2 regions of the Chromobacterium sp. W521 genome follow, and region 2 is predicted to be linked to the other one. Evidence: riboswitches for the same ligand, from Rfam matches in the RefSeq annotation. Region 2 holds a riboswitch; the other holds the start of a gene.
The links. A riboswitch is a leader RNA that binds a small molecule or an ion and turns the genes downstream of it on or off. The one in region 2 is predicted to bind thiamine pyrophosphate.

Region 1 (3,400 bases), on a different contig from region 2:
TATGGTCAGCTCCAGCGGTGATTTCACCAACTGGCCCTGGCTGTTCCAGAACTGTGGGCTGAGCAGCAAGGCGCGCAGCAAGGGTTTGATCTCGTAACGACCATTGCGGAAACCGCTGGCCAGCCGCTTGACGGCGGCCGGGTCCGGCTTGGGCGAGATAAAGGCTTTCCACAGTTTGGCGGTGATGAATTCGGCGGTGGCCGGCTGCTGCAGCAGCAGGTCCAGCACGGCGTCGCCGTCGAAGTTGCCGCGCTGGCCGAAGATCAGCTTATCGCCGTCGTCGTGCAGTTTGGGGCGGTTGACGAAACGGTCGTCCCGGTCCAAGCCCCAGCCGGTGAAGGCGCGGGCGGCCTCGCGGATATCCTGTTCGCTGTAATGGCCTTCGCCCAGAGTGAACAGTTCCATCACCTCGCGAGCGAAGTTCTCGTTTGGCTGGCCCTTGCGGTTATTGGCGGTATCCAGGTAGCGCATCATCGCCGGATCGCGTGCGATGGCGTGCAGCATGTCGCCGAAATTGCCTAGGGCGTAGCGGCGCAGCAGCAGGTTCTGCTGGTACATCATTTGCGGCGAGCGCACCTTGTCCAGCGCTGAGACAAAGTGGTTATGCCAGAACAGGGTCATTTTTTCACTGAGCGGCGATGTGGTGTAGCGCATCTCGTTCAGCCACCAGCCGCGTAGTTCCACCGCGTGCTCGGCGCGTGCCTTTTGCAAGGCTTTTTTCTCTTCTTCGCTGAGATTGGGCTGCCCCGGCCGCTCGAAGGCTTCGTTCACCCAGGCCGGCGGCGGCGTGTCGGCGCTGGCGCGGGTATTGGCCAGCAGCCGGTCCACCGCGGCTTCTCTGCTTAGCGGCGCGTACACGGCGATTTGAGCCGGGTTGGCGCCGAAGCCGGTGCGAGACAGCAAGTGGCGAGCGCCGGCGATGCCGATGCCGGCCTGGGCTAGAGCGGGCAAGCTGAGAACGGCCAGCAAGACTCCAGCCTTGGCGATGACACGAATGGCGCCCGCCGCTTTTGTCAGCGGCCGGCAAAGGATTTGCATGGGGTTCAAGCATGGTCTCCCGACGCGCCCGGAGCGGGCGCAAGCCTATTTAGCTTAGAAGGCGCTTGTCATCGGTGTGTTAAGGCGCCGCCCGACTCTGTTAAAGAGTGTTGGCTGTCAGCGCGCGGCAGCTGGGGTATACTGGCCGGCTGTCACCAGGGGTGCCCGCGCGCGGGCTGAGAAAATACCCTGCAACCTGATCTGGGTCATGCCAGCGGAGGGAGCGTGATGCGCGGGCGCTGCCCGCATTCCGCTTGCTCCGGCCAATAGCCATTGTGTACGGAGATGTCCATGAAGTGTTTTCCCTCTTTGATCGCCGTTACGCTGGCGACGGTCAGTCTGGCCGCGTCGGCGGCCGAACTGCGCGTGCTGTCGCACAGCTCGTTCACGGTGTCCAAGCCTCTGCTCGCGGAGTTTGAAAAGCAGAACGGCGCCAAGGTGTCCATCATCAAGGCCGGAGACGCCGGCGAGATGCTGAACAAGCTGATCCTGACCCGGGCCAATCCCATCGCCGACGTGGTGTTCGGCATCGACAACAGCCTGATCGGCAAAGCTCAGCAGGCCGGCGTGCTGGCGCCGGTGCCGGCGGCGCTGGCTCAAGGCGGCAAGGCCGCTTTGCCGGGCGCTGTCAGCATAGATTACGGCTACGTCACGCTCAATTACGACAAGGCCTGGTTCGCTCAGCGTCAATTGGCCTTGCCCAAGACCTTGGAGGATTTGACCAAGCCGGCCTACAAGAACCTGCTGGTGGTGCAGAATCCGGCCACCTCCAGCCCTGGGCTCGCCTTCATGCTGTCCACCGTCGCCGCGATGGGCGAGGACAAGGCCTTCGCCTTCTGGGGCCGCTTGCGCGACAACGGGCTGAAGGTCAGCAAAGGTTGGAGCGAGTCCTATTACACGGACTTTTCCAAAAACGGCGGCAGCCGGCCGCTGGTGGTCAGCTACGCCACCAGCCCGGCCGCGGAGGTGTTCTACAGCAAGCAGAAACTGAACGACGCGCCCACCGGCAATCTGCCCTTGAAAGGCGGTGTGTTCCGTCAGGTGGAAGGCGCGGCTCTGGTCAAGGGCGGCAAGGAGGCGGCGCTGGGCGAGAAATTCATCGCCTTCCTGCGCTCCGAGGCGGTGCAGAAGGATGTGACCACTACTATGTGGATGTATCCGGTGATGGACAAGGTGGCCTTGGATCCGGTTTACCGCTTCGCCGAGCAGCCGACCGCGCACGACACTCCGGACAGCAAGGTGATCGCCGAGCGCTCCCGGCAATGGGTGTCCCGCTGGACTCGGGTGGTATTGAAGGGCGGGCAATGATTCCGGATATCGAAACACCGCGGCTGCTGTTGCGTCATCTGGACCCGCAAACGCTGTGGCTGTGCCTGGCCGGCCAACCGGAAACGGCGGCCGAGCTGCTGGGCGCGCCGCTGGCGACGGAATGGCTGAACGAGCAGGACTTGATGGCTTTGCGGCTGGACGATATCGAACGCCAGCCCGATTACGCGCCCTGGTCGGTGCGCGCTTTGCTGCGTCGCGAGGATCTGACGATGGTGGGCCACGCCAACTTTCACTCCTTGCCCGGCCATCCTTATCTGGGCGGTTACGGCGACGTGGAACTGGGCTATACGATTTACCCGGCGTATCGCCGCCAAGGCTACGCCCGCGAAGCGGTGCTGGCGATGGGCGCCTGGGCGGCCCGGGCCGGCGCGCCGCGGCTGGTGCTGTCCATCGCGCCGGATAACCTGCCTTCGCAATGTTTGGCTGAGGCTTTGGGCTTCGCCAAGGCGGGCCAAAGCGAGGACGAGGATGGCGTGGAGGATGTATTGACCGCCTGTTGGCCGTTGAAGGGAACGCAGTCTTGATGCTGAGCGGTAGGAGCCGCCTATTGCTGGCGGCGCCCCCCTTGCTGTTTTTGCTGGCCATGTCCGCCTTGCCGTTGGCGCGCTTGTTGCAGGAGGGCGGAGAGCCGCTGTCCTTCGGTTTGCTGAGCGATCCCTATCTGCGCTGGCGCATGTTGTGGTCGGTGCTGCAGGGCGGCGCGACTTGCTTGCTGGCCTTGTTGCTAGGCGTTCCGGCGGCGTGGGCGCTGGCCCGATTCCGTTTCGTTGGGCGCGGCTTGGCGCTGCGCCTGCTGATGTTGCCTTTTGTGATGCCCACCTTGGTCGCCGGGGTAGGAGTGCTGGCGCTGTTCGGCCCGCGAGGATTGAGCGGGCTGAATCTGCAGGACTCGCCCTGGCTGTTGCTGTACGGCAATCTGTTTTTCAATCTTCCGCTGGTGATTCGCTCCGCCGCCGATGGCTTCGCTCAGGTGCCCGCCAGCCGGCTGGCCGCTGCCCGCAGCCTGGGCGCCGGCCGCTGGCGCGCGTTCTGG
Region 2 (3,400 bases):
CCAAGTCCGCCGCGTGCGCGGCCAGCTTGTAAGTGATGATGCCTTCCTTGACGTCGTTCTTGTCCGGCAGGCCCAAGTGCTCTTTCTGTGTGACGTAACACAGCATGGCGGTGCCGTACCAGCCTATCTGCGCCGCGCCTATCGCCGAGGTGATGTGATCGTAACCGGGCGCGATGTCGGTAGTCAGCGGCCCCAGGGTGTAGAACGGCGCCTCGCGGCACCACTCCAGCTCCTTGTCCATGTTTTCCTTGATCAACTGCATCGGCACATGGCCGGGGCCTTCTATCATCACCTGCACATCGTGCCGCCAGGCGATCTGGGTCAGCTCGCCCAAGGTTTTCAACTCCGACAACTGCGCCTCGTCGTTGGCGTCCCAGACGCTGCCCGGCCGCAGGCCATCGCCCAGACTGAAGGCCACGTCGTAAGCCTTCATGATCTCGCAGATATCCTCAAAATGCGTGTAGAGGAAGTTTTCGCGATGGTGGGCCAAACACCATTTGGCCATGATGGAGCCGCCGCGCGACACAATGCCTGTCATGCGGCCGGCGGTCATCGGCACATAGCGCAGCAATACGCCGGCGTGGATGGTGAAGTAATCGACGCCCTGTTCCGCCTGTTCGATCAGAGTGTCTCGGAAGATTTCCCAGTTCAGGTCTTCAGCCTTGCCGCCCACTTTCTCCAGCGCCTGGTAGATGGGCACCGTGCCGATGGGCACCGGGGAATTGCGGATGATCCATTCGCGGGTTTCATGGATGTTCTTGCCAGTGGACAGGTCCATGATGGTATCCGCGCCCCAGCGGATGCCCCAGGTCATTTTATCCACTTCTTCGCTGATCGAAGACGTTACCGCGCTATTACCGATATTGCCGTTGATTTTGACCAGGAAATTGCGCCCTATGATCATGGGCTCGGATTCGGGGTGATTGATGTTGGCCGGCAAGATAGCGCGGCCGGCGGCGATCTCCGCGCGCACGAATTCCGGCGTGATCTCCTCCGGCAACGCCGCGCCGTAAGCCTGGCCCGGATGCTGACGCGTCATCAGTTCCGCCAACCGGCTGTTCTTGCCGCCGGCTTCGCGCAACGAATCCAGATATTCACGACGCCGCATATTTTCGCGAATGGCGACGAACTCCATTTCCGGCGTGATAATGCCGCGGCGCGCGTAATGCATCTGGCTGACATTGCGGCCCGGCAACGCCCGGCGCGGCTTACGCGTCAGATTGAAGCGCAGTTCGGCCAGTTTGAGGTCGGCCTCTCGGGCGCGGCCGTATTCGCTGGACAAGCCGGCAAGCTGCTCGCAATCGCCGCGCTCGGCGATCCAGCCGGCGCGCAGCGGCGCCAGACCGCTCTGGATATCGATGCGCGCGTCCGGGTCGGTATAAGGACCGCTGGTGTCGTAGACGGTGATAGGCGGATTGGCTTCGCCGCCAAACTGGGTGGGCGTGTCGCTCTGGCTGATCTCGCGCATCGGCACAAGGATGTCAGGCCGGCTGCCAACGACATGGATCTTGCGGGAATTGGGCAAGGGCTGAATGGCGGCGGTATCCACCACCATGGAAGGCTTCTGTGTTGCGGGCGCGTTCATCGGGCGGTTCTCCTGGTCGATGAATGGCGCAAGGAGCGGGCCGCCGCCTGGGCGGGCTGCGGGCCAGTCCGACAAGGTCGGGCCGAAAGCAGCTTACGCTTCCCTACGCCGGTATTATCCGGGTCAGGTTCCAAGGGTGTTTCTCACCCGCGCAACAATCTTTAACGATTATCCTATCCTTTCAAGGATATGGATCATCTTTCCGACCGTCGCGCAGGACCCCTAGCGATGCTGTGAAGGTACGGCAAATGTGGGATAATCGCAAGTTATCGTCATGACACGCCGCCGCGTTTTTCTTGCGGCGACAAGCCCCTCCGGAGTGAGCTGATGGATTTTGAGAATGCCCGTTTCAACATGGTCGAGCAGCAGATTCGTCCGTGGGACGTACTTGACACGAACGTGCTCGACTTGCTGTTTCACGTGAAACGCGAACAGTTTGTCGCCGCGGACAAACGCAGCCTGGCCTTTGTCGACACCGAGCTGCCGCTGCCCAACGGCAGCTTCATGTTGCAGCCCAAAATGGAAGCGCGCCTGGTTCAAGACGCCACCATCCAGCCCCGGGACAAAATCCTGGAAATCGGCACCGGCAGCGGCTATCTGACCGCCTTGCTGGCCAAGCTGGGCCAACACGTTTACAGCGTGGAAATCGACCCTGCCCAGCGTGAAACCGCAGCGGCCAACCTGAAGCAGGCCGGCATCTCCAATGTAACGCTGGTGGAAGGCGACGGCGTGCTGGGCCTGCCGCAACAAGCGCCGTTCGACGTGATCGTCGTCGGCGGTTCTCTGCCGGTGGTGCCGCAGGAACTGAAAGACCAGCTGGCCGTGGGCGGCCGCCTGATCATGGTGGTGGGCGATCTGCCGGTGATGACCTGCAAGCTGATCAAGCGCGAAACCGAATCCAGCTTCAGCGAAACCGGTTTATTCGAAACCTGTATCGCCCGCCTGGCCAAGGCGGAAGCGGTGGAACCGGAACGCTTCGCGTTTTGATGGTCCAGGAAATCCGCGCCCGCGATCTGGCGGCAGCGCTGGCCGACACCGCCGCGGAGCCCCCGGTGCTGCTGGATGTGCGCGAAGCGTGGGAAGTGCAGCTGTGCATGATTCCCGGCTCGCTGCACATTCCGATGAACCTGATCCCGCTGCGCATGAGCGAACTGCCGGACGCGCCCATTGTGGTGATCTGCCACCATGGCGTGCGCAGCGCGCACGTGGCGCGCTTCCTGCTGGACGCCGGTTTCGAACAGGTGCTGAGCCTGGCCGGCGGCGTGGAAGCCTGGGCTGCGGAAGTGGACCCGCAAATGGCGCGCTACTGACACGCCCGCCATCAGCGCGCATCGCCAGCCGTTCCCGAGGGAACGGCTTTTTCATGGAACGAAACCGGTTTGCCGGATTCCAATTCCCCTCACGATAGCAAGAGCCGTAATTTTCTATGCAAGCATTGTCTTACCTGTCTCCCGCCCTGGCCCGCGTTCATCCGGCTTGGGAACAAGTGCTGTCAACACCGGACATTCAACAGCAACTGGCCGGCATCGACAGGGAACTACAGGCTCAGCAAGCGCAGGGCAAAGTCCTCTTCCCGCCTGCGCCGTTGACCTTCAACGCGCTGACCTTCACCGCGCCGGCCGATGTCCGCGTGGTGATACTGGGGCAAGATCCCTACCATGGCGACGGCGAGGCCATGGGCCTGTCGTTTTCCGTGCCGCCAGGCGTGCGGGTGCCGCCCAGCTTGCGCAATCTGTACAAGGAACTGGCGGCGGATCTGGGCTGCGGCGTGCCCAATAGCGGCGACCTGACCCACTGGGCGCAGCAAGGCGTGCT

Region 1: linked by a shared signal. The riboswitch ahead of ACUXV1_RS02380 (thiamine ABC transporter substrate-binding protein) and the one ahead of thiC (phosphomethylpyrimidine synthase ThiC) in region 2 are both predicted to bind thiamine pyrophosphate.

What each region holds. Positions count from the first base shown of each region.
Region 1 covers NZ_JBRBAF010000001.1:495,640-499,039, reverse strand. Annotated here, with positions in the region: gene ACUXV1_RS02385 (DUF1800 domain-containing protein) at 1-1,038, opposite strand, end outside; TPP riboswitch at 1,186-1,279, shown strand; gene ACUXV1_RS02380 (thiamine ABC transporter substrate-binding protein) at 1,330-2,346, shown strand; gene ACUXV1_RS02375 (GNAT family N-acetyltransferase) at 2,343-2,891, shown strand; gene ACUXV1_RS02370 (ABC transporter permease) at 2,891-3,400, shown strand, end outside.
Region 2 covers NZ_JBRBAF010000007.1:101,559-104,958, reverse strand. Annotated here, with positions in the region: gene thiC (phosphomethylpyrimidine synthase ThiC) at 1-1,555, opposite strand, end outside; TPP riboswitch at 1,669-1,819, opposite strand; gene ACUXV1_RS12485 (protein-L-isoaspartate O-methyltransferase family protein) at 1,913-2,572, shown strand; gene ACUXV1_RS12480 (rhodanese-like domain-containing protein) at 2,572-2,895, shown strand; gene ACUXV1_RS12475 (uracil-DNA glycosylase) at 3,012-3,400, shown strand, end outside.